Regions from separate parts of the Lysinibacillus sp. JNUCC 51 genome, predicted to be linked through region 2. Evidence: riboswitches for the same ligand, from Rfam matches in the RefSeq annotation. Region 2 holds a riboswitch; each other region holds the start of a gene.
The links. A riboswitch is a leader RNA that binds a small molecule or an ion and turns the genes downstream of it on or off. The one in region 2 is predicted to bind S-adenosylmethionine.
Positions count from the first base shown of each region.

Region 1: it holds a riboswitch for S-adenosylmethionine, as region 2 does, so the genes downstream of both, JNUCC51_RS09735 (O-acetylhomoserine aminocarboxypropyltransferase/cysteine synthase family protein) here and JNUCC51_RS22380 (Na+/H+ antiporter NhaC family protein) in region 2, are expected to answer to the same signal.
Region 3: it holds a riboswitch for S-adenosylmethionine, as region 2 does, so the genes downstream of both, JNUCC51_RS16405 (methionine ABC transporter ATP-binding protein) here and JNUCC51_RS22380 (Na+/H+ antiporter NhaC family protein) in region 2, are expected to answer to the same signal.

Region 1 covers NZ_CP065545.1:2,011,919-2,022,322, reverse strand. The annotation lists gene scpC (succinyl-CoA:acetate CoA-transferase ScpC) at 1-684, shown strand, start outside; gene JNUCC51_RS09745 (DASS family sodium-coupled anion symporter) at 927-2,408, opposite strand; gene JNUCC51_RS09740 (glycerol-3-phosphate acyltransferase) at 2,593-3,225, opposite strand; SAM riboswitch class I at 3,520-3,632, shown strand; gene JNUCC51_RS09735 (O-acetylhomoserine aminocarboxypropyltransferase/cysteine synthase family protein) at 3,750-5,051, shown strand; gene JNUCC51_RS09730 (hypothetical protein) at 5,447-5,833, shown strand; gene JNUCC51_RS09725 (homoserine dehydrogenase) at 6,755-7,741, shown strand; gene JNUCC51_RS09720 (MerR family transcriptional regulator) at 7,793-8,023, opposite strand; gene JNUCC51_RS09715 (DMT family transporter) at 8,183-9,040, shown strand; gene JNUCC51_RS09710 (response regulator transcription factor) at 9,386-10,078, shown strand; gene JNUCC51_RS09705 (hypothetical protein) at 10,056-10,211, shown strand; gene JNUCC51_RS09700 (sensor histidine kinase) at 10,227-10,404, shown strand, end outside.
Region 2 covers NZ_CP065545.1:4,636,741-4,647,144, forward strand. The annotation lists gene JNUCC51_RS22370 (ArsR/SmtB family transcription factor) at 1-472, opposite strand, end outside; gene JNUCC51_RS22375 (antibiotic biosynthesis monooxygenase family protein) at 564-875, shown strand; gene JNUCC51_RS22380 (Na+/H+ antiporter NhaC family protein) at 1,542-2,834, opposite strand; SAM riboswitch class I at 2,912-3,018, opposite strand; gene JNUCC51_RS22385 (hypothetical protein) at 3,268-3,615, opposite strand; gene crcB (fluoride efflux transporter CrcB) at 3,646-3,975, opposite strand; gene crcB (fluoride efflux transporter CrcB) at 3,972-4,334, opposite strand; gene JNUCC51_RS22400 (VOC family protein) at 5,308-5,733, opposite strand; gene JNUCC51_RS22405 (ABC transporter ATP-binding protein) at 6,295-8,037, shown strand; gene JNUCC51_RS22410 (ABC transporter ATP-binding protein) at 8,034-9,767, shown strand; gene JNUCC51_RS22415 (hypothetical protein) at 9,838-10,209, opposite strand; gene dacB (D-alanyl-D-alanine carboxypeptidase/D-alanyl-D-alanine endopeptidase) at 10,384-10,404, shown strand, end outside.
Region 3 covers NZ_CP065545.1:3,410,293-3,420,696, reverse strand. The annotation lists gene JNUCC51_RS16430 (glycosyltransferase family 2 protein) at 1-863, opposite strand, end outside; gene JNUCC51_RS16425 (HEAT repeat domain-containing protein) at 860-1,906, opposite strand; gene JNUCC51_RS16420 (response regulator) at 1,903-2,787, opposite strand; gene JNUCC51_RS16415 (MetQ/NlpA family ABC transporter substrate-binding protein) at 3,293-4,141, opposite strand; gene JNUCC51_RS16410 (methionine ABC transporter permease) at 4,229-4,897, opposite strand; gene JNUCC51_RS16405 (methionine ABC transporter ATP-binding protein) at 4,887-5,915, opposite strand; SAM riboswitch class I at 6,001-6,105, opposite strand; gene JNUCC51_RS16400 (thioredoxin family protein) at 6,170-6,472, opposite strand; gene JNUCC51_RS16395 (toprim domain-containing protein) at 6,489-6,830, opposite strand; gene gcvH (glycine cleavage system protein GcvH) at 7,016-7,396, opposite strand; gene JNUCC51_RS16385 (arsenate reductase family protein) at 7,658-8,014, opposite strand; gene JNUCC51_RS16380 (acyl-CoA dehydrogenase FadE) at 8,792-10,404, opposite strand, start outside.

The DNA.
Region 1 (10,404 bases), 2.5 Mb from region 2:
GATTCTGAGTTTGAGAACTTAGAAGTATATTCAGAAGTATTGCAAGACGCGGTATTCGAATTAATTGATGCAGGGAAGGTAAACTTCGCATCTGCTACTTCTATTACTCTTTCAGAGGAAGTTGGAAACCAAGTTTATGGTAACTTCGAAAAATATGCAGATAAACTAGTATTACGTCCGCAAGAAATCTCTAACCAACCAGAAATTATTCGCCGACTCGGGTTAATTTCTGTTAATACAGCACTAGAAGTAGATATTTATGGGAATGTAAATTCTACGCATGTTTCTGGCACAAAAATGATGAATGGAATCGGCGGCTCCGGGGACTTTGCACGTAATGCGAGATTAGGTATTTTCGTCACAAAATCTTACGCGAAAGGCGGAAATATTTCTAGTATTGTTCCAATGGTTTCGCATGTAGATCATACAGAGCATGATGTAGACGTAATTGTCACAGAGCAAGGGGTAGCAGACCTACGTGGCCTTGCTCCAAAAGAGCGGGTTGGGCTCATTATTGATAACTGCGCACATCCGGATTATCGTGAGCAATTATGGAAGTATTTTAACGATGCCAATGAAGCAACAGGTGGACACCATACGCCACACAATCTAGAAAAAGCACTCTCATGGCATGTGAATTACGCAAAAAATGGTACGATGAAGAACCCTGCTTTATCGAAATAATAAAGTAATGAAAGCCTTGAAGGAGACAATTAATCTGTTCCTTCAAGGCTTTTTGTTGTTTTAATAACAGCTTCTTCTAGCTCATCATCAAAAGTTGTGGATGACATTAATAAAAACATATGTCATGTATGTTAGTTGTTTGGAGTGGAGGCTGGGTGACTCCTTGGGGTCATCGGACGCCCCAGGAAAGCGCCCAGCCGGAACGGAAATCGACCACACGTTATGGTGACGATCCCTTCTCCTTACAGTAATCCAATCCATTTCCAATACGTTGCGGAAAATAGAAGAACTAAGATGTATCCAATAATCGTTAATGGAATACCAGATTTTAAGAAATCCTTTGTTGTAAAGGCTCCAGTACCATAGGCAAGCATATTTTGCGGTGCACTAATAGGTAAGAGGAAGCCAAAGCTAATGACGAATTGTTGTACGATAACGAAACCAACCTGATCGACATTAGTCGTTAATGTTGAGGCTAAAACGATAAATACCGGTATAAGTGCAGATGCTAAGCTTGTTGCACTCGCAAAGCCTAAATGAATAAGAATATTAAATAGAGTAACTAGCGCAATTGTTGCTAGAATTGGCATAGAATCTAAACCGAGTGAACCGAATACTTTATCAGATAACCACGATGCACCTTTTGTATTAAGCAAGACCGTTCCTAGCATAATTCCTACAGCAAAGACGATAATTGTACCCCAGGGAATATGTGATTCAACTTGCTTCCATGAATAGACTCCAATTTTTGGCATTAATAAAATAGCAATTGCAACGATTGTGACCGTTGTCGTATCGAACGGGTGAAGTTTGCCCTCAGCAGCCCAGAAAAATAGTAAAACTACCGATGTTATGATCAATCGAATTTCGGGAGCTTTTAATGGACCAAGTTCCGCAAGCTGTTTTTTGATTACTTCTTTACCACCTTCAATATTGCTTGTTTCAGGCTTAATTAGTGTAATCATAATGAAAAATAGAGCGACTGACATGATGATTGAGAAGGGGGCAGCATAAAGTAACCAAGCACCCCAAGAAATATCCACACCAAACTGTTCTTTGATGAAGTTTAAAGCGACCATATTTTGAGCTGCTGCCGTCTTAATACCGATATTCCAAATAGAGACAGCTTGCACAGATGTAATGACAAGTAGAGCAGCAAGTCGACTATCACGTGGTAAACCAAATGCTGCTACCATTCCAAGTAGTATTGGCACAACTGCGCCAGCACGTGCAGTAGCAGAAGGAACAAAGAATGCGAGTGCAATAGATACTAAAATAGCACCGAAAACAATAGCTTTCGTTTTTGTTCCTACTAGTGAAAGTATCCATAGCGCAAGTCGTTTATGTAAATTCGTAATTTGCATGGCTGCTGCTAAGAAAAGAGCTGCGGCTACTAGTGCAACTGCAGAGTTACTGAATCCACTTAACGCCAGTTTTAATGCATCCGATGTTCCTAGTACTCTCGTTGGATCGTCCATTGACGGAGCTAACCCTAGTAAGATTGTAACGAGAGCAATAATCATGGCAGAGCTAACGGGATAGGAAACTGCTTCTGTAACCCAAAGGATGACCGCGAAAGCTAAAATAGCCAAAGCTCGTTGTCCAGCTACAGGTAAATCGCCGTTGTTCGGTAAAAAAGTTATGATGATTAGGGATGCGAACGCTAATGCAATCCAGAGTGGCTTTAAATTACGTTTCGGTTTTGCTTGTTCAGAAGTAGACATACTTTTTCATCCTTTCTACAAACATTACTGCAATTTTCTATAACATCGGCTAGTAAAATGCTTTATTAAGAAAGTTAATTTGTCAATTTATTGTAAAAAGACTACTGTGTGAAATACCCTCTATTTATAGCAATAACAGGCAGTTACGAGAAAATATACGGTCATAGAAAAGACGAAAATGATATTATTTATTCTTGTTGAATGCTGAAGTCACTTTAGGCTCAGTTCCTAGCATTAAGCGCTTAATATTTTCGATATGCAAAATGATTGCTATACAAAAAAGTAATAGAGCTATAATCGTCGGGACTGTTCCAGGAATCCATAAAAATGTGACTGTACAAAAAACGAGATAAAATTCAAGTACACCGACAATTAAATAATTTGTCACAAAAGAAAAAATAACAAATAAAATGAGTGCGAATAAGCAAATTTTCCAATCAATCGCGAGTAATATCCCTATGATTGAGGCAGTTCCTTTGCCGCCATTGAAGCCCATATAAAATGGGAAATTATGACCTAGAATGACACCGGCAGCTACAATATAGGTGAAGAGCCAAACTTGTACTTCTGTTAATTGTGTTATATCTGCTAAATAAGCTTGTGCACCGATTATTGCTGCGACACCTTTACCGATATCGATTAGTGCAACTAATATGCCGTATTTCCAGCCAAGGGAAAGTGTTGCATTAGAGGCACCAGCATTGCCATGACCAGTCTTTTTTAAATCAACTCCGGATAAAAACTGAGCAACTTTAGAGCCGTGAATACAGCCAATCAAATAACCAACAAGAAGAAAAATAATAACGGCTTTTATCATAAAAGTCCTCCTTTCCAAATAAGCTCATCACTAAAAGTTAGAAATGACATTTGTTATAACATATGCTCTGAAGTTGATTGTTGTGGAGACTGGACGCCCCCAGAAAAGTGCTTGGTCGGAACGGAAATCAACCCCATGTTTTGGTGATAGGCTATGTAAATACTAAAATAGTGTATGCGTTCGTAATACGTAAAAAAGCAGACAGAAGTTTCGGAAAAAATAAAATTTTAGTGTTGACAGAGAAAAAGTCTATGTTTATACTGTGTAACAACGATGGAAATTGAATCTCATATACTCTTATCAAGAGCGGCGGAGGGATAGGCCCTATGATGCCCGGCAACCAGTAAGTGACGAACTTGCTAAGGTGCTAATTCCTACAGATTCTTATTGGATCTGGCAGATAAGGGGAGGAAAACTTGCAACCGCGACCCTCTTCTTAGCTGAAGAGGGTTTTTGTTTTCTACTGAAAAAATCCTCCTCATCTCCGGTACCATCGTAAAAAAATAACCATTTGGAGGTATACAATGACAAAGTTTAAACCTGAAACATTGCTGTTACACGGTGGGCAAGAGCCAGACCCGGTAACAGGATCACGAACAGTACCGGTATATCGATCAACGGCTTTCGTTTTTAAAGACACTGCTCATGCGCAACGTCTTTTTGCTTTAGAGGAAGCCGGTAATATTTACACACGAATTACAAACCCAACTGTAGATGTTTTTGAAAAACGTGTCGCTTTATTAGAAGGCGGTACAGCAGCAGTAGCACTTTCATCAGGTGCAGCAGCTATCGCATTTTCCATTTTAAATCTTGCAGGGGCAGGCGATGAAATTGTTGCAGGTAGCTCTTTATACGGAGGTACTTATAATTTATTCGCAAATACACTACCAAACTACGGAATTAAAACAATTTTTGTAGACGAAACAAATCCAGAAAATTTCCGTGCTGCTATTACTGATAAAACAAAGGCCGTGTTCGCTGAAATTTACGGTAACCCAAGTTTAAAGGTACTAGATATTGAAGCAGTAGCAAATATCGCACATGAAAATGGCTTGCCATTAATTATTGATAGCACATTTGCGTCACCATATGGCTCTACACCAATTGACTACGGTGCAGATATCGTTGTTCATTCCGCAACAAAATGGATTGGTGGTCATGGAACAACTTTAGGTGGCGTTGTAGTAGATGCAGGAAAGTTCGATTGGACTCGTGGACGTTTCCCAGGCTTTACTGAGCCAGATGCTTCTTATCACGGTTTGCGTTATGGTATTGACACAGCAGATGCAGCATTCGCCACAAAACTGCGCGTGCAATTACTACGCGATTTTGGTCCAACATTAAGTGCAGATGCAGCATTTAATTTATTACAAGGTTTAGAAACGCTTCATTTGCGTATTCCTAAACACAATGAAAATGCATTAGCGGTAGCTGAATATTTACGAAACCACCCATCTGTGGAATATGTAAATTACAACGGCTTAGAAGATTTCCCTACTTATAATTTAGCTAAAAAATATTTGAAAAATGGCTTCGGTTCAGTGCTTACATTTGGTATTAAAGGTGGACGTGAAGCAGGGCGTAAATTAATAGATAGTGTGAAATTATTCTCGCACGTAGCAAATGTAGGGGATGCTAAATCATTAATTATTCATCCAGCATCTACTACACATCAGCAACTATCAGCTGAAGAGCTAATCCAAACTGGTGTAACTGAGTCGCTCATCCGCTTATCCATCGGTTTAGAGGCAGTAGAGGACATTATTGCAGATTTAGAACAAGCAATTGAACAAGTAACAGCTTCACAACAAGAAGTAGAAGCTTAATAAAAAATACATTGGCTAATGTTGTAGCGTTTACGTATTTTCTCATTCGATTGTCCTCATTTGGTAATGCGTCAAACGTTGCTACATCATCCGCTCACCTCATTTGGTGAAGTAACTGAAATTTTATAAAATCAATACCTAGTAATTTTATAAGTATTATTGACTTATTTAATTCCTTGTTTTATACTAGGAAATAAGAAAAGTGTTCGAAAAGCTACCAACCTAGAATCAATTTAAAGCGCCTACTGGTAGATCGGTAAAGTGTTTTTCAATCAATACTCAAACTAAATTAGTTTCATAAGTGCTCCCCCACTTTTGAATATATATGAAGAGGAGTAGTTACTCAGCCAGTAACTACTCTTATCTACAAAACTGATCATAAAGGAGTGTTTTAAATGGGAAATGTGTATAGTGCGCAAAACATTGCATCTTATCTTATTTATGAGCTAAATGAAGGTCATGTGTTTGTGAACAACATGTCCATTCAAAACATACTTGCGTCAGTTGAGCGTAAATGGCAAGAGATCTTTGGACATTCAGCTTATAAGGAATTTGTTGATGTCAAAGAGGAAAGCTATACAATAAAAGAAGTTTTCGAAGCTTATGAAAGCTATGGAGCGAGTCATATTCCTCTACCAGCGACAGAGTATTATTTAAAATATGGCACTTTCCAATTAGTTGAACGTACGTATGCAATACCAAATTTTACGCAAGAGGAAGTAAGACTGGTGCAACAAGCTTTAACACAATATCGTTATAAATTGCTAGCCAACGCTAGTTAATTAACCCTCATATATTTAGGCTCATTCTCTGCTGCTACAGGGAATGAGTTTTTTAATTAGATGGTAGTAGATATACTGAAAAATTTTTAATTAATATATTTAAAAAGAACAATTTTTATGAATGTCTTTACATACATATATATAATAGAAGAAAGGCATTTGTTTTTAACTTTTTTCAGCAATGTTTTATGTAGCGAAAGCAAAGTGTCAGTTACAGGTGTATTTGTAATAGAAGCGCAGTTACAAAAGTCTCTCACCTCTATATGTGGTGAGATGAATGCGTATTTACGTACTTTTCAGCGAGGTTGCAAACATCCACTGAAATAAAGGAACTCAGTCTAAGAACGCCACGTCCTGTGGCAACGACTGAGTGACCAACATCGTGCTGTGTTGCCGCTGCCGCTACGCTTTCGCGCAGTTAAAACCCTTTTGCTGTCGCCTCGCTTTCGCACAAAGAACATTTGCAGGCCTAAGCACAAAGCCGATCCCGGACGCAATTATATCGAGGCATAATTGATAAAGATCCGTCAAAATTTGTTCAATTATTATAGATTTAAGTGTAAAAATCATATAATAAAAGGAATGAAAACGATTTCCTTTGCACGTCTGCAGAAAACAAATGTCCTTCCTAGAAAGATTTTTCTTGTACAATGTATGTATTTGCGTTACAATTTTCTTTAAGTTGAATTTTGAATTATTTGAATTTGTTTGTTTCACGGACTTTGTATCTTCATTCAGAATATTTTTTGTAGCGAGAGTGAAACAACATGACTAAATATCTGTTTGAAAACGAAGTGTTAGAAACACGACAAATTGACCTGCTTTGCAAAGTCGGCGCACAATTCAAAATCTGTACGAATTAAGCTGAGACGAAATAAATTTAATGAAACTGCGGAATGTAAGTTGGAGGGAATAACAACAATGGCAACTATAAAGGCAGCTATATTAGGATTTGGAACGGTAGGTCAAGGAATTTACCATATATTAAACGAAAAGCGTGAAGAGCTTAAAAATAAATTAGGAATTGAGCTAGAGGTAGCAAAAATTTTAGTTACAGATGCTAGCCGTGAACGTGTACCAGGCACAGCACATTTAATGACAACTAGTATGGATGAAGTCTTAGCGGAACCAGGTATGCAGGTTGTTTTTGAGGCGATCGTCAATGAGGAGCCAGCATTTACTTATTTAAAGCGCGCTGTTGAACATAAATGTCATGTCATCACAGCTAACAAAGTAATGTTTGCAAAACGAGGCTTGGAACTACAGGATCTTGCAAAAGCAAACGGTGTTTTTGTAGGCTTTGAGGCAACAACTGCTGGCGGTGTACCAGTTATTAAAACGATGAAAAATATTTTGCTTGTCAATGATGTTAGTCGTATTCAGGGTGTTTTAAATGGGACATCCAACTATATTTTAACGAAAATGCGTTCACAGGGCTGGTCGTTCGAAACTGCATTAAAAGAGGCGCAAAATTTAGGTTATGCAGAGGCAGATCCATATAATGATATTTCAGGACAGGATGCCTTTAAAAAATTAATGATTTTAAGTGCTTTGGCATTTGGAGAGCAACCAGACTGGGCTGACGTCGAAGTAGTAGGTATTGATAGTATTTCGGCAGAGGAAGTAAAAGAAGCATGTGAAAAAGGCTTGCGTTACCGCCACGTTGCTGAGGTTGAGAAACTAGCAGATGGTAAAGTGGTCGCAAAGGTTGGCCCGCAATTAGTTGATAAAGAACATCCACTTTACCCAGTTGATGACGTCAATAATGCTGTGGCATTGGATACTAATTATATTGGCACATTAACGCTAATTGGACCTGGGGCAGGTATGTATCCAACAGCCAGTGTTATGGTTGAGGATTATGCGGAAATTATCGGTAAGCGAGCTGGATTTGTCGTAACAATATAATAGATGCCTATCATTCAACAATGTTGTAATTGTTTGAATGATAGGCATTTTTTAATCCTCATCTTTAACATCAATATCCTCAGGAATAGGTGTATTCCGCCAAATTTCAATTTCTTCTTTAATACGATCTAATTGTTCAAAATAAGTGCTGAACTGCCCGCTATTAATCAGTATTTGGTCCCCGTCGTATACTGAACGAATACGGCCCTCGTAAACTAGGCGAAGTACTTGATCCTCTGGCATACCAAGTTCGATGGCTGTTTCTTCAATTGTTTTATACATAATTTTCGCTCCTTTTGTTGTTTTTATTATAACCTCAGTTTAATAGAAAGCCTACTATGGGTTAATAAATGAAAGAAAAAGGAAAATGGTAATTGTTTGAATTTGGATAAATCTGTATTATTAATGATAATGAGGTAGTGACGGTCGAGGGGGCAATAAATGATGTATCCATTTTTCATACTTCTAGCGGCTATATTATGGGGCATGACAGGAACTGTACAAACATTTTTGAGTGTAGGAATATCTCCGATAGCTGTAGCAACAATTCGTTCCGCAATTGGTGGCGGGTTATTATTAGCTATTACTATTTTGCTACGTAAAATAAACTTTCTGAAATGGTCATGGAAATGGACAATTTTAGCTGCGGCGAGCATTGCATTGTTCCAAGGCCTTTTTTTCTCATCAATTCGTCTAACAGGTGTAGCTATTGGAACCGTTGTAACGATTGGTAGCGCTCCTGTCTTTTCTGGTGCTTTAGAATGGATATTATGGAAATTACAGCCGACAAAGGTGTGGGGAATAGCAACTGTAATGGCAACACTCGGCTGTATTTTATTATTCGTTAATAATGGGGAAGAGGCTGTCCATATGGGAGGGATTGGGCTAGCCCTTTGTGCAGGTCTCTCCTTTGCGCTGTACACAAATATTAGTAAAAGGCTAATGAGAAAAGAAGAGGCGTTACCTGCAGTAGCGATGACTTTTTCAATCTGTGCGCTATTCTTACTTCCATTTTCGATAAATGTGGGTTTTAGTTGGTTAGCTATCCCGCATAACCTATGGACAATGCTTTTCATGGGGATTATGTGTACAAGCGTTGCCTATATTTTATTTTTAAAGGGGCTTCAGAAAATTAGTTCATCGTCAGCTGTTACACTATCATTAGCTGAGCCTTTGACTGCAGCAATGTTAGGTGTATTTTTAGTTGGTGAATATTTAAGTATGACTTCTTGGATAGGTGTTGTAATGTTACTAGGTGGTATTATCGCTCTAACATTAGGAGGACGAAAAACGATTTGAAAACAAGTCATACTTTGAATTAAGAAAATGAAGAGTTAACAATTATGGCTATTTTGCTTGTTTACATATGTTGAAACATATGCCCTGTACGTTTTGGTGTTATGCCTCGGCATAATTGTAGCTGTCGCTATGCTTTCGCTACAGAAAACATTTGCCGCTGCCGCTATGCTTTCGCGCAGATAAACAATGCGTCCGGAATCGACTTTGTGCGTGCACCAAGAACTCCTTTTCGATTCTGTGACATCTGCTGAAAGAAGTTAAAACCTTAAGAAATTCTTCATTTTTATAATAACTGGTTTTTAAGATTTAAAAGGTACACTATTAATTGAGAGCGAGGTGTATATCATGACGAAACTAACAGTTCTTGTAACAGACGATGATCAAGATATTCGTGATGGTATTGAAATCTATTTAAAGAATGAAGGCTACAATGTCCTAAAAGCTGCAGACGGCTTAGAGGCACTTGGAAAACTAGCAAGCAATGAAGTACATTTAATTATTTTAGATATTATGATGCCAAATATGGATGGAATTACAGCGACGTTTAAAATTAGAGAAGAGCGCAATATTCCAATTATTATGCTTAGTGCAAAGGCGGAGGATGGCGACAAAATTCATGGTCTATCTGTAGGTGCAGATGATTACGTTACAAAGCCTTTTCATCCGCTAGAGCTATTGGCACGTGTGAAATCTCAGCTGCGACGTTATGTACAACTTGGGACGTACAATGAAGGAGCAGCGAAGGTGGAAATCGACGGACTTGTATTGGATGAAGATGCAAAGGAAGTCAATTTAGAAGGCGAGCCTGTTCGATTAACACCAATCGAATATAAAATTACGGAATTATTAATGAAAAATGCTGGGCGTGTATTTTCGATAAGAGAGATTTATGAGCGTGTGTGGAATGAGGAAGCTTACAATGCAGAAAATATTGTGGCTGTACACATTCGAAAAATACGTGAAAAAATCGAAGCTGATCCGAAAAATCCACGTTATTTAAAGGTGGTGTGGGGCGTTGGCTATAAAATGGAAAAATAAAGTAGAGCAGTATGTTACATTTGCAGGGTTTGTAGCAGGGGTTATTGGACTAATTTATTTCGGTGTGTATGCCTATCAGTTAGTAACTGCCCGCTCTTCGGGGATGTTACAATTGCTAGAGAAAATTTTTTAGAGAGGAGTTAAAAGTATGTTGAAAAATTGGAAACCTCTTCTCGCTCTTATATGTTTAATCTGGGTAATTTTCGGTATATTTACATTCTCGAAAGCTGGGTACCAATATATTGGAAAGTCGTATTTTCAATCTGAAAATTTCCAGCACGAACTAGATAATTTTCAGTCAGAATTAGGACCATTAGTATTAAATT
Region 2 (10,404 bases):
CAAGACCGAAATCTGTAAGAAATTGTGCGCCTTCAGAGGTTATAAGAAACTGTTTTTCTTCTAGTTTTAAATAACCTGCGTTAAGCAATGATTCTGTTAATTGAACACCTAGTTTACCAGCTAAATGGTCATAGCAAGTTCTTGCACCCTGTAATAATTTCATTTGGCTAGATTGTTTTAAAGAGCGTACCTCGGGTGGAGGAGAAATCGCTAAAAAAGATTCTAGTAAATGAGCAATTTCTTCGTCTGCTAATTGAAAATATCGATGACGGCCTTGTTTCTCTACTTTAACAAGTTTACCATCTACTAACTTTGCAAGATGAAAGCTAGCAGTCTGAGGCTTAATAGCTGCCATATAAGCTAATTCACTGGCAGTATGAAAACGACCATCCATCATACTAGCAAGCATCGTAGCCCTAGAAGTTTCTCCAAGAAGCGAAGCGATTTCAGCCATATTTGGATTAATACCCATTCGTCACAACCCTTTCTGCATTTCATATTTCGATTTTCGTATAAGTATTTATCGTTTACAATAATACATAAAAAGGTGGGAGTAAATAGCTATGAAAACATATTATGCCGTAATTTTCACATCACAAAGAACAGACGAGGATGGAGAAGGCTATGCCAAAATGGCAGAAGTAATGGATGAACTAGCACAAAAACAGCCCGGTTTTATCCGTGTAGAAAGCTCCAGAAATGCTGAAGGGAAGGGCATTACTGTATCCTATTGGGAATCACTAGAGGCTATTCATGCGTGGAGAGAAAATTCAAAACATCTAGTTGCACAGCAATTCGGAAAAGAAAAATGGTACATGCAATATAATGTGGAAATTTGTGAAGTTATAAAAGATTATTCTTTTATAAAGAATTGAAAGTATCAATATGATGATTTTTTACCATGGAAAAACGTTAATTACATAAGCGTTTTATGCGATTAAAAACTAATAATATCAAAATCTTATGAACATTATAGTATCATGAAATCATCACTGAACTAATATGGAGAAAAGTTACCTACGATCAATAAAGGCTTATACAAGAATGTCATCTCGTTTTAAATAGTTTATCTATTACTGAATTAGTTATAGTAAAAAGGGCATATAACAATAAAAACATCCAGATAAAGTTCAAATGAAAATCTTCAACTATATAAATTAAGAGTCCAACAATTACTGCGATTATTAAAGATTTATATACTGTGCTCATTCATCAAGACCTACCTTTTCTAAAAGTATTAAATTTTATTACCAATTATTTTACATCAACCCCTTGGAAATTCCGAATATAATTATCAAACAAACAATACGGAACCGTATTCAGCTCATGGAGAAAGAGAGAGGGATTAACCCCTGACCTCTCATACCACTGTAAGTACGGTTCCGTATAGGACGGTTCAAATCAGATAATTAACGTAACGCAGGTGTTCATAACGTTCTTACAGAATTACCCCAAATAAAAAATCCAATCGTTTTGATTAATCTTTTCTCAAAACGATTGGATTATTTTAATGTAATATCAATATTATTTAAGTGATGAAATCAGGCTGTCTTTTTTGCTGGGTATCCGATAAGGATAGCGATGATTCCGCAAATTCCAATAAGGATTGGATAGAAAGAGTATTGTAGCATGCTCACTGGCGATATGCCGGCTACACTTGCGGCTGCCAGGAATTGGGCTCCGTATGGAAGAATGCCTTGGATCGTACAAGAGAAAATATCTAATATACTTGCGGACTTTCTCGGCTCAATCTCATACTGATCAGCAATATTTTTTGCAAGCGGACCAGCAATTAAAATTGCAATCGTATTGTTGGCAGTAGATAAATTAGTTAAGCCCACTAGGCCAGCAATGCCAAATTCAGCACCCTTTTTCGATTTAATTCTTCGTGTCGCAAGGTGAAGTAGAAAGTCAATTCCTCCATTAAACTTAATAACCTCAACCATTCCAGCTATTAATATTGCTAGGAATGCCATTTCATACATGCCTGCCATTCCTTCGCCAATCTTTTGGAAAAGGCTCATTAATTGATAGCTGCCATCCGCTAAACCAACAGCCCCAGCGAGAACAATCCCAGTTGCTAGAACAAGGAAAACATTCATTCCAGCTAACGCTAAAATAATAACCAAAACATAGGGAACAATTTTTATCCAACTATAACTTAAATGCTCAACTTGTCCCGTTTCACCCATTGTGATAACCCCTAAAATAATGCTCGTTACAATAGCGGCCGGCAACACAATCCAAAAATTAACCTTAAATTTATCCTTCATTTGTGCGCCCTGTGAGCGAACGGCAGTAATTGTTGTATCTGAAATAAAAGATAAATTATCACCGAACATCGAACCACCAACAATCGCTGCCATTACTAAAGCCATAGGAAGGTCGATATGCCCGCTAATCCCAACTCCAATTGGCGCTAGTGCAACAATCGTTCCTACCGATGTACCCATTGATAGGGAGATAAAGCAGGCAATAATGAACAAGCCTACGACAAGCAGGTTTGGCGGAACGACCGATAAAGCAAAGTTAACAGTGGAATCCACTGCCCCCATACCTTTCGCTACTTCTGAAAAGGCCCCAGCCAAAAGAAAAATAATAACCATCAGCATGACATTTAAATTTCCTGCGCCTTTGCAAAAAATATCAACCTTTTGCGCAAACGATTCTTTTCGATTCATCGCAAGAGCCACAGCGCCTGAAATGGAAATGGCTACAATGACAGGGAAGGCGTAAAAATCACCTGTAATAACACCTGAACCAATAAATAAAATCAAAAAAACAACAAATGGGATGAGCGCCCATGGATTTTCTTTCTTCATGTCTACCTCCAAAAAATGTCTATTCTTTTTTACGAAAAAAGGCCTCTTCTTGTGATAACAAGAAGAGGCCTTATATTTATAAAACACTCCTCTTATCTATCAAGCCTTTGCCTGCTGGATTTGGCACAGTAACTTATTCATAAGTTCCGCTGCCGAGATTTCATTGGGCCAGTCCCTCCATCTCTCTTGATAAGAAGCAAATATATTATTTTTTTTCACAATAATAAATATTATAATAAAAAACCGATATTTGCAACATATTTTTATTCGAATTTTGTTTTAAAGCTATATTCAGAAAAATTTATTGAGGAAAATTGAACATGTAACAAGGGTCAGAGGAAATGTAATTTTTAGTACGGTTGTGAAAACTTAATATAACAATTGAAGGGGGATTTAAAAGAAGTGTTGCAACTTAAAAGGAGGCGCCCTTTAAAATGGAGAGCGCCTAAAACATTTGTGGTAAAAATTCGTTCATAAAGCGTTGATTTTTACGCAGCCATATTTTTAAAATCATACGATGCGTTAGAAGTCGTTGTCTTTTATGTGGTCTAGACTTTGCCTCTATCAAACTTTGTAGTAGAATACATGTTTCTGTTGCGAATGCTTGTGGGTCAACGAGGACATCAAGTTTATAATCAATTAACTGAGCTGCTTGAACCTTTGCAAGCAATTGTGCAAAACGTGTATTCATTTCTGGAAAGTTTTCTTCTAGTTCTAGGTTGATTAAAGTATTTAGTGTTTGTTCAATTTCAGCTTCGAGCGCTTTTAATTGTTCGATGGAAGGCTGTGTCAAAAAATCACCTCTAGTTTCTCATAAATGCTGCTACACAAGGAAAAAGCCAAGTGCTGCGAAAAGTAAACCGAATAAAACTGTAGTGCATATATAAATAATCGCTTGTCTCCATTTTTTTTGCTCTAATAGTTGCAAACATTCAAAACCAAATGTTGAAAAGGTCGTATAGGCTCCTAAAAATCCAAGCCCTATAAAATGCCAAATCCAATCACTTGGATGTAATGCAAATAGAAAGCCAAGGGCAAAAGAACCTGTTATATTAATAAAAAATGTTGCCCATGGGTATGTATGGACAATCAATTTTCCAAGATAAAATCTTGTTAGTGCACCCAAAAATCCACCGATACCAATAATTATCATACGATGCGCCCCTTTGCAAGCTTAAATCCTAGCCAAGCACAAGCTAAACCGCCAAATACACTCACTAAAATATAAAGAACGGCTTGTAGCCATTTACTATCCTGTAAAAGTAATAGCGTTTCTAATGAGAATGTCGAAAAGGTTGTAAAGGCACCAAAAAAGCCAGTACCAATTCCTAAAATAATAGGAGTACGCTTTGTAAACGTTGTAAATAGCCATGCTAAACAAAAGCAACCAATTAAGTTTATGCAAAGTGTTGCAAATGGAAAACCACCGTTATTTGAAAGTGCTAGACCAAGGCTATATCGACAAATGGCTCCCAAAAATCCGCCAATTCCAACAGCTAAAAATGATTTCAAAGTAAAGACTCCTTATTAAATTTCTATATTAAAAAGTGTATCATGAGATACCCACTTTAGATATATTTCTATAGTTATATGGATTCAAATATATCAAAGAGAGATCAAATTTAAAATGACATGATTTTTTTATTATATTTTACTCCGTTTTACCAGCCTTGATTCAAATGTTTTCTTCTAAAATACTATTTTAGTAAACTATCGATTTAGAAAAATATATTTCTTATATTTCCTGTCAAATTACTTCGTAGTTAATGTCCCTATATCATCTCTTAATATGTATATATCTAACAAGGAGGAGAAGCTCTTTAGTAATCAAACACTATTACACCGTTGACTGAAAATCTGATAACGGTTAATCCGTTATGCGGAAAGCCCGTTAACGGAAAAACTGCCACTACTAATTCATAAATTACTAAATAATAATTATTATTGTTATAGGGCTGGGGCCTTAGAAAGCACACAGTAAAATTCAAAACAGTAAACGACGTTTCAACTTATATTCAACTTGCTAAGGACGGAGATTGTGGCATTGGCATATTACTAGTACACCGATAGTTGTTATAGTGAGCAAAAATCTCTATATTTGCTATTCGCGAGAGGAAAGTCTAGTTAGATAACAGGTTGCTGCTTGGATAACTCCCTTTTTTTGGCTAGCGACGGTTAGCGGTTCTTTGTTTTTTTGTGAAGTGGACGATAAATTTAAGTTAGGTGATAAATTTAGAAGCTGGTTGATAAATTTAGAAAGTTGGTTGATAAATTTAGAAAGTTGGTTGATAAATTAAAAAAGTTAGTTGATAAATTAAAAAAGTTGAGCAATAAATTGAAGTTAGGCGACAAATCAGAGATTTGTTCCGATAAATCTCAAGATTGTTCCGATAAATCGATTTGGACCCTATCGAACTGGCTTTGTTCGATAGGGTCTTCCAGAACTTATCAGCAGGTGTCCAAACATCCGCTGAAATAGTGGAAGCTATAATTGATCTTTAACATTGTCAATGACAGTATCAAAGTCTTTATTGGTATCGACACTTTCCGTTATTGTAAAAACATAACCATCTGGATCTTCTAAAGTTAATTCTTTTGCATTCCAAGGTTGAACTGTCGGTTGTTGAATAATATTCGTTTTATTATCTAGTGCTGCTTGATAAATACTGTTAATATCACTAGAGAATAAATTAATAATGACTGAGTCAGAGGTGCTGACTTCTTTAGCCTGTAATAACATCAAATCTTGGTACTTTGTTCCTCTCAAATGTGTCATTGAAGTTGTTCCGTTAGCATCTGGAAAATCAAATACTGAATTGAAATTTAGTACGTTAGCATACCATTCCTTTGACTTTTCAATATTTCTTACTTTTAGCTTTACAAATAAGGGCATTTGATAAAATTCATGCATGTTTATTTCCTCCTTTAGGTTAATACAAACTAACCATAAAGGTTTACGTGACGTTAAAGTCAATACAAATAGTTGTAGTTTTTAATTCTAAATTTTAGTTCTTACTTATCGTCCCCATATTTTCACTTTTAGCAATTCGATACTTTAAAGCGTTAATTATTTCCTGAAAAATGTAAAAAATAACAGTGAGCTGGTTGACAAATATTTCTAAAGTGTGATAATCTTCAATAACACTATAACAATCTTAAGTAAAGGAGGGCATGACGATGTTAATTTTATCAGTATCATATCAAAGTACAACTGCATACATTGTCCATGTCTTCTAACATTTTTATTTTTCGTTGTAAATAAATGGCATGGGTAACTCCTGGCCTTTTATGAAGAGACACATGCTCTTTTTTGGGGTATGTGTCTTTTTTGTTGCAAAAAAGGGTTGTAGTGACAACAAAAAAGGAGTGCATGTGTATGCGAAACAAAGTACAAAAAATGATTTTCATCAAGATATTTATGGATAGTGGGTAGCACAGCTTTAACAGCACTAGAGAAAGAAGGTTATAATGTATGTTTGATGTTTTAAGTAAATTAAGTTGGTTTTTTAAAAAATACTGGAAGCAATATACTGTAGCTGTTGTGCTATTAATGATAGCAAGTGGCTTAGAAGTTGTTCCACCGTATTTACTAGGGTCAATTATTGATATATTGACTGCTGGAGAAATGACACCAGCTCTTTTAACGAAGTATGTTTTGATTTTTGTGTGTATCATGATTGGGGGCTATGTCCTTAATTTTGTGTGGCAATTCAGATTATTTGAAGGGGCCATTAACCTAGAGAAAATTTTACGTCGAAACCTTATGGAGCATTTTTTGCGCATGACACCGACGTTTTATGAGAAAAACCGTACCGGAGATTTAATGGCACGTGCGACGAATGATTTAAACGCAGTGTCGCTGACTGCTGGATTCGGGATTATGACATTGATTGATTCCACAATCTATATGGGCTTTATTATTTTTGCCATGGGTTTTATGATTTCGTGGAAGCTTACTTTTTTTGCAATGCTGCCAGTGCCGATCATGGCCATCCTTATTCAATATTTAGGGAAAATTGTGCATGAACGCTATATGAAGGCGCAGGATGCTTTTGGTGAGCTTAATGATAGTGTTCTAGAGTCGGTTGCAGGTGTGCGAGTTGTACGGGCATATGTACAAGAAAAAAAGGACGAAACAAATTTTGCGGAGATGAGCGAGATTGTATATGAAAAAAATATGCATACCGCAAAAATTAACGCATTATTCGGGCCGATTACGAAGGTCGGTACTGGAATTAGTTATGTTGTAGCGCTTGGCTATGGTGCTCATCTAGTGGCGGCTGATGCTATGACAGTTGGGCAGCTTGTAACGTTCAATGTTTACTTGGGGCTAGCAGTTTGGCCAATTTTTGCAATTGGGGAACTTATAAATGTGATGCAGCAAGGTAATGCTTCTCTTGATCGTGTACAAGAAACGCTAAACTACGAGGCAGATGTTCGGAATATTTCGAATCCGCGAACGATTGCGACACCGAATGCGATTGGCTTTGATGATTTAACATTTCAATATCCGATGAGTCAGGTAAAAAACCTCCAGGAAATTTCGTTGTCGTTGAAAAAGGGGCAAACACTTGGGATTGTTGGTAAAACAGGAGCGGGTAAAACGACCTTCCTACGACAATTATTACGCGAGTATCCAATTGGTGAGGGGCAGCTATCGATTGATGGAGTCGATATTACTGCACAAACGAAGGAGCAGTTACTTGACTGGATTGGCTATGTTCCACAGGATCATGTTCTATTCTCACGGACTATTCGTGAAAATATTTTATTTGGGAAAGAAGATGCTACACAGGCTGAATTGCAACAGGCGATTCGTGCAGCATACTTTGAAAAGGATTTAAAAAATTTACCAATGGGCCTTGAAACACTTGTTGGTGAAAAGGGTGTATCTCTTTCAGGTGGTCAAAAGCAACGTGTTTCAATTGCGCGTGCGCTTATTAAAGACCCTGAAATTTTAATGCTTGATGACTCGCTTTCTGCTGTAGACGCCAAAACAGAGGCAAGAATTATTGAAAATATACAGCGAGAACGACAAGATAAAACGACGATTATTACAACGCATCGTTTATCAGGAATTCAGCACGCCGATTTAATTATCGTGCTAGATGAAGGCCAAATTGTAGAGCAGGGAACACATGAGCAGCTTCTTGCACAACAAGGATGGTATAAAGAGCAATTTGACCGTCAGCAGCTAGAAGGAGGTGCCTCATGAGTACGAGTCAACGTTTAACGCGCTATGCAATGTATTTTAAAAAACCGATACTACTTGGACTATTTTTCTTAACAATCGCCGTCTTTACGGAGCTTGTTGGGCCTTTTATTGCGAAGCATATCATTGATAATTACATGACAATTGGCCGCATTGAATTAAAACCAATTACTTGGCTATTAGTTGTATATTTACTTTTAGCAATAGCTACAGCTGTTTTACGCTATTTTATGTACATCTACTTACAAATGGGTGCCAACCGTGTTGTACAAAAATTACGTAAGGATGTATTTGAGCATATTCAAACATTGCCAATTCAATATTTCGATAATTTACCAGCAGGGAAAATTGTAGCCCGTGTAACGAATGATACCGAGGCTGTTCGAAATTTATATGTTCAAGTACTTTCAAACTTCGTTACGAGTTTAATTTCTATTGTGGGTGTTTATATCGCACTTTTCATTTTAAATTGGAAAATGGCATTCCTAGCATTGGCTATGGTACCAGTCGTTTATTTATGGATGATTTTATATCGTAAAGTTGCCTCGAAATATAATGATGTTATTAGAACGAAAATTGCCGATATTAACGCAATGATTAATGAATCGATTCAAGGGATGACGATTATTCAAGCATTCCGTCGTGAGCAGCAAATGACGAAGGAATTTGATGACATGAATAATGAGCATTATGCATATGAACGTAAGCTGCTCTTCCTTGATTCTGCAACATCTTTCAACCTTGTTAATACATTAAGACTTCTTATGTTTACGATCTTTATTTTTTACTTTGGTACACAATCATTTACGGCAACGGAAGTTATTTCTGCAGGGACATTATATGCCTTTGTCGATTATTTAACGAGATTATTTAATCCTATAACGAATATCGTCAATCAATTTTCTCAGCTAGAGCGCTCACTTGTTGCAGGAAAGCGTGTCTTTGAGGTGTTAGATATTAATGGGGAGCCAGTATCTGAAAAAAGTTTACCTAGATATAAAGGAAATGTGGTGTTCGAAGATGTTTCCTTTGCTTATAAAAATGATGATTACGTATTGAAAAACCTTTCATTTGAAGCACACCAAGGTGAAACCATTGCCTTAGTAGGTCATACAGGATCTGGGAAAAGTTCTATTATGAACTTATTGTTCCGTTTCTATGACCCATCTAAAGGAAAAATTACGATTGATGGAATTGATATCACTTCTGTCCCTCGTCAAACAATGCGTGAACATATGGGTATTGTTCTACAGGACCCATACTTATTTACAGGTACTATTGCTTCAAACGTTAGCCTGAACAATCCTAAAATTTCACGAGAGAAAATAGAAACCTCATTAAAGGCAGTTGGTGGGGAACGTGTTTTGGCGAACTTGCCAAATGGCTATGATGAGCCTGTTATTGAGAAGGGGAGCACATTGTCATCTGGACAGCGTCAGTTAATTTCCTTTGCGCGTGCCCTTGCCTTTGACCCAGCTATTTTAATTTTAGATGAGGCTACTTCTAATATAGATACGGAAACAGAGGAAATTATTCAGCATGCGATGGATGTCCTGAAAAAAGGACGTACAACTTTCATTATCGCTCACCGACTTTCTACTATTAAAAATGCAGATCGTATTCTTGTCTTAGATCGAGGTAAGATTGTTGAGCGTGGTACACATGATGAGCTATTAGCACAAGGTGGCATTTACGAAAAAATGTATCAAATGCAGGCGAATTCATTGCAATAATAATTTGAATGGTTACAGGGAGAATAGTATAAATGAAGCCCCACTTTTCGAAAAAAGTGGGGCTTTCTATTTAAGATCTTACATTTTTAAAGACATTGACGAAAAAGAACAGCACTGAAATTGCTACCGCTATACCGCCACCAGATACAAAGAGCTCAAATAACCAGTGTGGTACATCTATATGAACCATCATCATACCGACCAAGAGGAACGGTAATCCGAGATTGTAGAACCAAAATTGTGCTTTGGCCAGTCCTGTCTCGGCTGCATCTTTATATATTGAATAAATTAAACCGATTAAACCAGTTGTCAGCCAACCTACTACACCGATGTGTGCGTGTGTCGCCGTCCATTCGAGTTGAATTGTATAATGCATAAACAGTCCAAAAGCCAAAACAATCACTAAATATAAGACTGAAATCTTTATCCATTTAGCACCCATTTATAAACAACTCCTTTCCCGAAATGATTTAGCTAGCTATTACAGTTTATTCTTGTCGAATAAAAAAGATGACTACTATTCTTTGTAAAATAAAAAAGTGTTTTGTTGTAAAATGACAATTTTTTCCGTAGAATAAAAGAAAGAAAAGTGGAAATTTTCCGAATTGGAGGGGCTATGAAAAAGTTTATAATGATT
Region 3 (10,404 bases), 1.2 Mb from region 2:
CGGTGAATATTCACGACAAGCTCCATGTCTTCTCCAATAATATCCGTTGAATAACCGCCCGCTTCTACAGCCCATTCCTTCGAAAACACACTAAATGCTCCCGAAATAATAAGCACAAGATTGTATTTACTTAAAGCTATTCGCCCCATTAAAAAGGCTCGAGCATATTCTATTATTTGCATGATGACTAAGTGATTATTTGGTAAGTGTGTTTCAGTAACAGAACCAAGCTGCATTTTCGCTCCATTGGCTATTCGGATATTTCCTCCTGCCGCAATCACTTCTCCATCTGATAAAATAATCGGCTTCATCACACGAAGCAATGACTTTTCATCTAAGATTGAATCACCATCAATAGAGCAGAAGTATGGATATTGAGATACATTAATACCAACATTCAATGCATCTGCCTTACCACCATTTTCTTTATCTACTAAAATACAATTTTTATAGATTTCAGATTCATAAATTTGTTTAACTTGTTTTGTAGGGATATTTGTACGAACAATTTTATCAACGGGCTTCATTCGGAAATGCTCGATTACGGTTTGTAGTGTAGAGTCAGTTGACCCGTCGTTAATAATGATAATTTCCGTTTGTGGATATCGTAAATTCAACAATGAATAGACTGTGTCTACAACACCAATCTCTTCATTGTAAGCAGGGACTAATAAGGATACTGGCTTGGAGTAAAAGGCATCTATATGCGCATCATCATACTCCGAGGGATCTAATTTATAGCGTTTTCGCATAGCTAGCATGGCAATGACAAACATTGCGCAATATGAAACAATAACAATTAACATATAAAACAGAATAAAGCCACCAAAAAACCACATACAAAAATCTAAAAATACTTTCATTTGCTCCCTCGCTTTCTGACTATTGTTTCCCGTGCCATTTCAATTGCATAAGGGTCATTTGAGGACTCCAAAAATTGCTGTAATTTTGCAATTCCTTCTCTTTTTTCTACAATTGTTTTAGCAGCCTGTGAGCGTACCCACCAATTTTCATCTTGAAGAAGCTGTTCTAAATAAGCATAGGTATAGTTAAGTGGTACATGTTGAAAGATTTTTGCAATCATTAATCTTATTTCCCACATATCTGATGTTACAAACGGAACATAAGAATCGATTTCATCAATTACACCAATTTCATAAAGACCCTTTAATGCTCTTATTTTTATCTCTGGCATCTCATGTGTTAATAGCTTTTTTAACTGATCAATATATTGCATATTTCTTTTGACAGCTGCAGTATCAATTGCAGCAAACTGGATTTTTTTTGTCCAGCTATTAAAGTCTTCAAATAATCGTATAAATACGTCATCCTCTAACAATGCAAATAATCTTCTATATTCACTTTCAGAATAACTGACACTCGATTCTTTAATTTTTTCAATAAACATTTCTGGTTGGAAAATAGAGTAAATTTTTAACAACTGAAAATATTCTTCTTCCGAAATTTTGGTTTTCTCGAATTGTAGACAAGTATCTAATAATGCTTCTATCTGGAAATCAGCAATACGATATAAAGCATTCATCCTTATACTCCATCGTTTACTGGATAAATCCTTTTCATAAAACTTTTTTAAATAGAGATTAGAAAACTCTTTTATTTTATGTTCAACTTTTTCATTCGTTATATTTTTCAAATAAGATGAAAAAATTATTTCTATAGCCGTAACTTGAGCTCTTCCTCTAGGAACAAGCACTACAGAGAAAATTTCATCATTAATCAAATAGTTGTACCAATGCTGTGCGGAGTTTTGTAAAAAAGCATCACGCACTTCAGCAAAACGAATCTCTCGCTTGCGCTGGACAAGTATATAAATCGTAAATAAAAATAAAACTACTAATAAAACGCCGCTGACCGTTAAAAGCAAAGAAATCGACAGCTTGATCATAGCCAAAACCTCGCAAAAGTCTGCTTAATTTTTGCTTCTAATACACGTAAATTAAACGGTTTTACGATATATTCATCGACGCCACCTTCATAGGCATTAAGTGTCGCAATCTCTGAGTTTCGTTCTGACATCATATAAATAATAAACTTTTTCTCATTCGGCATTTCTCGTAAAATGTGCAAAATTTCTAAGCCATTTTTACGTGGTAAAATATCGTTCATCACGACTAAATGCACATGGCCTGTTTTATAGCTATCGGACTGTAAAAAACTATAGCCATCTTCATAGGTTGACACGTCTAAAGTATAATGAGGAATGTCTAAATTTTTGAGCGTCGTTTCTAGCACTTTTCTAAAGATTTCATTTTGTTCAATAATGCTAACCTTTACTTGCTCCGTAGGTTGTACACGATAATCTGTAACCTGCTCTACTGACCAAGTCGGCTGTTCGTCATCTGCTAGTTTGAGCTTATTTTTATCTAACAATGTTTCAAAGTTAACACTATTATTTCTTATTTCAGTAACGGAAGCTTTTAACTCTATTCGTTGATATTCCCTTTCTTGCGTTAGAATTGCGAAAATCCGTTTTAAAAACGCCTTTACCTCTACCTCACTACTTTGCAGAAAAAATATTCCCCAATGCATGCCATCTGCTAGTTGAAAAAGTAAATCTGTTTTTCGTATTTTTGATTTTAGAAAAGCCGAGATTTGATGATTCACTTGATTTCGTTCTATATCAGTTCCTTGTGAGGAATTTGCTACTTTAAAAAAGACTGCAGTCATTGTTAAACGTGAGCGAATAACACTCTCACGCAATATTTCAAAATACCCTTTTACCTCATGCTCCTGCATAATGTCTTCTGCGATAATTAAATTATTCATTGATGTTCACCCCAGTTGATGGAAGAAGCATGTTATTCTCCTTCATTATTTTTATAGCATTCTTTTGATTTATAAACACAACAACAATAGTAATAAAGATGACTAAACAATTGCTATACAAAATTTTTGGTAAATCAATTACGTTTAAAATATTATTACATTTTTGCTAAAAACTACAGAATAATACCTTTTTCGATAAAATGTTATATTTTTCTGACAAAAGACAACCCTTTTATAATAGAAGAAAGGGTATGTAAGCTGTATTTCTTACATACCCTTTCAGACTTCAAAAAACACTATTTTGATTCAGCTTGTCGCCTCATCCTGATGAGAAACTGTTGATTTGTCCCGGAGATTGACGAGGAGATTGAAGCCAAGAGCCACCCAAGCTCCAACTCGGATTGAACATCAACCTTTGTTAATCGATACGCAATTATTCTTTAGTCGACAAACAAAAAGGATATGTAAGCTGTCATACTTACATACCCTTTTTGATAAATATTAATTATTTAACTGGTACAACTGAGCCTTTCCACTCTTCAACAATGAAGTCCTGGATCTCTTTAGATTTTAATACTTCTACTAATTTTTTAATTTCTGGTTTTGTTTCATCACCAGCACGTACAGCGACAATATTTACATAAGGAGATTCTTTATCTTCAAGAGAAATTGCATCTTTCAATGGATTTAAGCCGTTATCGATTGCAAAGTTCGAGTTGATTAGAACTGCATCACCTTCATTATTTTCGTACATTTGTACAAGCATTTCAGGCGCTGTATTTGCATCGAATTTTAAGTTTTTAGGGTTTTCTGCAATATCTTTTATTTCTGCTGCTGTTTTATCAACACCATCTTTTAATTTAATTAAGCCCTTAGCTTCTAACAATGAAAGCATACGACCGTGGTCTGCAACTGAGCTAGAAAGTAAAATTGTTGCACCCTTTGGAAGATCCTCAAGAGATTTATATTTTTTAGAGTAAATACCGATTGGTTCAATATGAATAGCACCAGCATTTACAAAGTCATAACCATTTTCTTTCATGCTAAGCTCTAAGAAAGGTAGGTGTTGGAAGTAGTTCGCATCAAGTTCACCAGAATCTAAATGTTGGTTTGGTAATACATAGTCTTGATATGTTTCAATTTTAAGATCGATACCTTCTTTAGCTAAAATTGGTTTTGCTTTTTCCAAAATAACAGCATGTGGTGTATTAGAAGCACCTACTGTTAATGTTACATTTTCTTTGCTTTCACCAGCATCAGATGATGAGCTTTTCTCTTCTTTTTTACCAGCACCACAAGCAGCTAGAGCTAGTACTAATACAGATAACAATAATCCTGTTAATAACTTCTTCATTTTATTACTCTCCCTTTTTTCTTATATGTTAGCGGTATAAAACCGAGATAACCTCTTTTTTGTGAGCAAGCTCCTTCACTACAATTTTTAGCGTTTATCTGTTTTGGCTGTAATTAAGTCGCCAATCCATTGAATAATAAATACTACTATTAAGATTAATATAGTCGCCATTAATGTTACATCTGTGCGATTACGTTGGAAACCATCTAAGAATGCTAAGTTTCCTAGACCCCCTGCACCGATAATACCTGCCATTGCAGTATAGCCAACAAGTGCTACAGCCGTTACAGTAAGACCAGAAATAAGCGCTGGTAAAGATTCCGGAATTAATACTTTCCAAATAATTGTTGACGTTTTGGCACCCATTGAACGAGCTGCTTCAATAACACCTTTATCAATTTCACGTAAAGCAATTAATACCATTCGCGCATAGAATGGTGCAGCTCCAATAATTAATGCTGGTAAAGCCGCGTCTGCGCCACGAATCGTGCCGAGTAAAAATTTCGTAAATGGAATTAATAAGATAATCAAAACGATAAATGGAATCGAACGGAAAATGTTAACGATTGATCCTGTTAAAAAGTTCACAATTTTATTGGCCCATAGTTGGTTGGGACTTGATAAAAATAATAAGATTCCAATCACTAATCCAAGTATAAATGTGATGACCGTAGAAATTGTTGTCATGTACAATGTTTCATACGTAGCGTCCCACATTTTTTCCCAGTCGACATTCGGAAAAAGACTAGTTAGCATTTGCAATCACCTCCGTTTGTACTTCGACTGTATTTAAGTAGCTAAGTGCAGCAGCAACATTGGCCTCTGAGCCATCAATTTGCACAATAAGTGTACCGTACGCTCCATTTTTCGTTTGCGAAATATTTCCATGTACAATACTTACTTCTACATCAAACTGTTTCACAAGATGTGAAATGACAGGCTGCTCTGTTTTTTCTCCTACAAAGATTAGCTTAACAAGTTGTCCCTCAGGATAATTTGCTTTAATTTGTGCCACAGTTTCCTGAGTTTCCTTCGTATCTGTAATTTGAGAAACGAATTTTTTCGTAATGGCTGCTTGTGGAGCTTGGAATACTTGTAATACTTCACCACGTTCTACAATTTCTCCAGCTTCCATAACCGCTACACGATGACAAATTTTACGAATAACATGCATTTCATGTGTGATTAACACAATCGTTAGACCTAATCGTTCGTTAATATCGACAAGTAGATCAAGGATAGCATCCGTTGTCTCTGGATCGAGTGCGGATGTGGCCTCATCACATAACAATACCTCTGGATTATTAGCAAGTGCACGAGCGATACCTACCCGTTGCTTTTGTCCCCCTGATAGTTGTGATGGATATGCTTTATCGCGCCCTTCCAAACCAACTAGTGTAATCAATTCTTTCACACGTGCTTCACGTTTTGCCTTTGGAACACCTGCGATTTCTAGTGGGAAAGCGATGTTTTCCGCAACAGTTCTAGACCAAAGTAAATTGAAATGTTGGAAAATCATACTGACCTTTTGTCTAGCATCTCTGAGCTTCTGCCCCTTTATGGATGAAAATTCCTGATTGTTAACAGTCACCGTACCAGAAGTAGGTTTTTCTAAACCGTTTAACAAGCGAATCATTGTACTTTTACCAGCGCCACTATAGCCAATAATGCCAAAAATTTCTCCTTTATTAATGGAAAGGTTGACGTCTTTGACTGCTATTAATTCGCCATTCGCGGTTTTGTATTTCTTCGTAATATTTTGAAGATTGATCATAGCGAATTCTCCTTTTCTCATATAAAAAACCCCTTCACTTAATAGATAAGTAGAAGGGGTCACGTAGCTTATACGTTAGACCGTTCTCTCATCTTTCAAAGATAAATCTTTGGGTGATTTGGCACCTTTTCACGATTGTGATGGTTGCCGGGCTTCATAGGGCACTTCCCTCCGCCGCTCTTTATAAGAGTTCGATATATTTATTGTTTTTTTAATATATTTGTTACTTTACCACGCGATTAATATTCAGTCAATTAGTTTTTTAATAATTCGTATAAATATGGTACGGATTGAAAGGCATAAACCTTTTCTGTTACTTCTCCGCCTTCACATACGAGTAAACATGGTACACTTTCGATTTTATTATCATAAGCTATTTGCTCTATAAAATTAATATTCGCTTTTCCGACCTGAAGCTGTGGCAGCAATTGTTCAACAACCATCATCATTTTCGATGCAACTGCACACGTTCCACACATTGGTGTATATAAATAAAAAGCAGCCTTTTCACCTGACTGGATAACCGCGTTCCACTGCTCTTTTGACCATTCTTCCATCTTTTTTCACGCAACCTTACAAAATATATTCATTATGGATTGAGAAATGCGCACGAAGCAATATCGCCGCTAATACTTTCCTCGGAGTTGTCTCAACTTCCTTATATGTTGGCATCGTACGTAAATGCTCAGCCTCTGGATAATGTCTGTCCATTAATGCCCGTAGCTTATTTCCCGATGTATCTGCATCAAAAAATGTATAAAGCTCGCAACCCTCATACGGATCGAGTAGCTCTTCTAATTGATGCACACCAATTGTTCCATTTGTACAAAGTATTTTTACGTCTTCATTTAAAATAGGTTCAATTTGAAGTTTATCCGATCGGCCTTCAACAATTAAGCATTTTCCCTCGAACATCACGCCACCCCCATTTAGACATATCCCTTATATTCATTATATCAATAAACTTTGTCGTTGATACAGTTAGACACCTACTGATAAGGGAATATACTTGCATTTACTTCACCAACTATAGTGGAAGAATGAATGAAGATAATAAAAAACGTCGGTAGTTTCCGACGTTTTTCTATTATTGGCTTGTCTTATTCAGCAATCATTTCTTCGTATTGCTCAGCTGTCATAAGTTTTTCAACTTCTGATGCATCAGCAGGCTCTACAACGATCATCCATGCTTTTTCATATGGTGATTCATTAACGAATTCTGGGCTATCTTCTAAATCTGCATTTACTTCAACTACTGTACCTGAGATTGGTGCATATAATTCAGAAACTGTTTTTACAGATTCTACGCTACCGAATGGATCATCAGTTTTGATTTCGTCTCCAACTTGTGGAAGTTCAACGAAAACGATATCTCCAAGTTCAGCTTGTGCGAAATGAGAAATACCGATACGTACTTTACCATCTTCTACTTTTACCCATTCGTGCTCTTCAGAGTAACGTAAGTCTTTAGGTGTGCTCATGCAAAAAACCCCTCCATAAATATGTAATATATTCACTTTCAGTGTGCCATACTTCTTGCATAAAAACAAGCAAGAATCAATTATATCTCGGCATAATTGTGTTTGGATTCGGCTTTGTTTTTGCACAAAGAACTCTTTCCGATTCCGTGACATCCGCCGGAGGCTTTAACTTCTTTCAGCGGTTGTTTGAAAAGTGACTTATAACCGTATTCATCTCACCAACTATAGAGGTGGGAGACTGCTTAAACAAGTTAAAAGTGGTTATTTCCAAGCTTGCTCAAAATCTGATTCTTTAAACCCTAAAGTAACTTTTTTTCCATCGGTTACAATCGGACGTTTAATCAACATACCATCTGATGCAAGCAGTTCAAGCTGCTCCTCTTCAGTCATTTCAGCGAGCTTATCTTTCAAGCCAAGCTCACGATATTTCATACCAGAAGTATTAAAAAATTTCTTTAAAGGTTGTCCACTAGCTTGCCATAAGTTTGATAATTCGTCCTTTGTAGGTGGTTGTTCGACAATGTGTACCTCTTCGTATGATACCCCATTATCATTTAGCCATTTCTGAGCTTTTTTACAAGTAGTACATTTCGGATATTGAATTAGTTGAATCGTCATTTATAGGCTCCTCTACTATCATTTTTAGGAACTACATTTTCAGTGTATCCCTCATTTTCTGTAGTATACCATCATAACTGTTACGAGCCAAAATGAAACTCATCATATTAAAATGTGGGGTTGATTTCGTTCCACGCTGGGCGCTTTCCTGTGGGCTAGCGTTTAGCCGCTTCCTCCGCTTCGCTTCGTGTAGACGAAACCCTTTTACTATAAAACAAATGTCAGAGGTTGCTTACTTTGCGTATTAGTTGAATGGAGAAGACTGCGCGACAAAGGATTCACACACAGTTTGTGTATGAATCTTTTTTTGCTCTTTTGCAGGTGAATGTCGATAAAATTCATAAGTTGGGTGATAAATCGTGAAAGTTGGTCGATAAATTTCAAAAGTTGGTCGATAAAACGTAAAAGTTGGTAGATAAATTTTAAAAGTTGGTAGATAAAACTTAAAAGTGTTGGCTAAAACCATCACGTCCTGTGATAACGCCTTCGAAACCAACATCCTGCTGTTGCTGTCGCTTCGTTGCACTACGCATTCGCACAGAATGGCCCCCTGTCGCTACGTTAGCACTTCGCTTTCGCGCAAAAAACACCTGTTGCCCCAAGCGGCTCTTCGTACCCCCCTAGAAAACTTTGCTCTGCGCGAAAGCGAAGCGTCAGCGACAAAAGCCCCAGCCTGGAACGGAAATCACCCCCTCATTTTGCAAGATCTATACTTTTATTTCCAACAAAAAAACCTAGCTATCTCTTCTATTCGGATAGCTAGGTTAGTCTGCAATATTAAACTACAAATTTTTCTGCTTCAATTAATTTAACAGAAGCTTCGCGTTTCTTCGCGATTAAGTTGTATGGGTTGTTGCGAGTTAACTTACGTAGCGCAGACAATGTCATGCGTGCAGCGTCGCCGTCTGCTGAAGCAAGAATCGTATCTTTTGCTTCTTTTTCGATTTCTGCAAACGCTTCTTGGCAGAAGATTTGAGTGTATAGTAATTTTTGATGAGCTTTTTCAGCACCGTCACGAGCGATTGCTTTTTCTGTACGTAATACAGCTGATTCCATTGCGAATAGTTGGTTTGCGATATTAGCAATATTCACCAATACTTCTTGCTCTTGATCAAGCTTCGCGCCGTAGCGTTGTGCCGCTAAACCTGCTGCTAAAACAGCAATTTTCTTCGCATTTTTCACAAGATATTTTTCTTGTGCTAGAGGCTCTGTGCCTACATCCTCAGGCATTAGCATAAGTAGCTCCTGTTGTAAGTTTTGAGCAACTTGTAGCAATGGCAATTCACCTTTTAACGCCTTTTTCATAAATGTACCTGGTACAATCATGCGGTTAATTTCATTAGTACCTTCAAAAATACGGTTAATACGTGAATCGCGATAAATACGCTCTACTTCATATTCAGCCATAAAGCCGTAACCACCGTGTAATTGAACCGCTTCATCTGCAATGTAATCTAAAGTCTCAGAACCAAATACTTTAGCAATAGAACATTCAATTGCATACTCAGCAATTGCACTAGCTATAACTTTCCCTTGCTTTTGCTCATCTGGGCTTAGCTGACTTAAACGGTCTTCAAATAAACCTACTGTACGATAGTTTAATGACTCAGACGCATATAATTGTGAAGCCATTGTCGATAATTTTTCTTTTGTTAGATTGAAATCTGACAGCTTCGTTTTAAACTGCTGACGTTGGTTTGTGTATTGAATGGCTAGCTCTAATGCACGCTTTGAGCCACCAATTGTTCCAACACCTAATTTATAGCGACCGATATTTAAAATATTAAAGGCAATAACGTGTCCGCGACCTATTTCACCTAATAGGTTTTCTACAGGTACTTCTGCATCTTCAAGGATTAATGTACGTGTTGATGAAGATTTGATACCCATTTTTTTCTCTTCTGCGCCAACAGAAACGCCATTGAAAGCACGTTCAACGATAAATGCCGTGAATTTATCGCCATCGATTTTTGCATAGACAACAAATACATCTGCAAAGCCTGCATTTGTAATCCATTGCTTTTCACCATTTAAAATATAATGTGTCCCTGCATCATTTAACTTCGCAGTAGTTTTTGCACCTAATGCATCAGAACCTGAACCTGGCTCTGTTAATGCGTAAGCAGCAATTAATTCACCTGATGCAAGCTTTGGTAAATACTTTTGCTTTTGCTCTTCATTTCCGAAAAGTACGATTGGTAAAGAACCAATACCTACGTGTGCACCATGTGTAATAGAGAAGCCACCAGCAACAGACATTTTTTCTGCGATTAATGCAGAAGAAACTTTGTCTAATCCTAGACCTTCATATTCTTCAGGTACATCTGCACTTAGTAAGCCGAGCTCACCAGCACTTTTTAGAAGACGAACCGAATGCTCAAATTCATGGT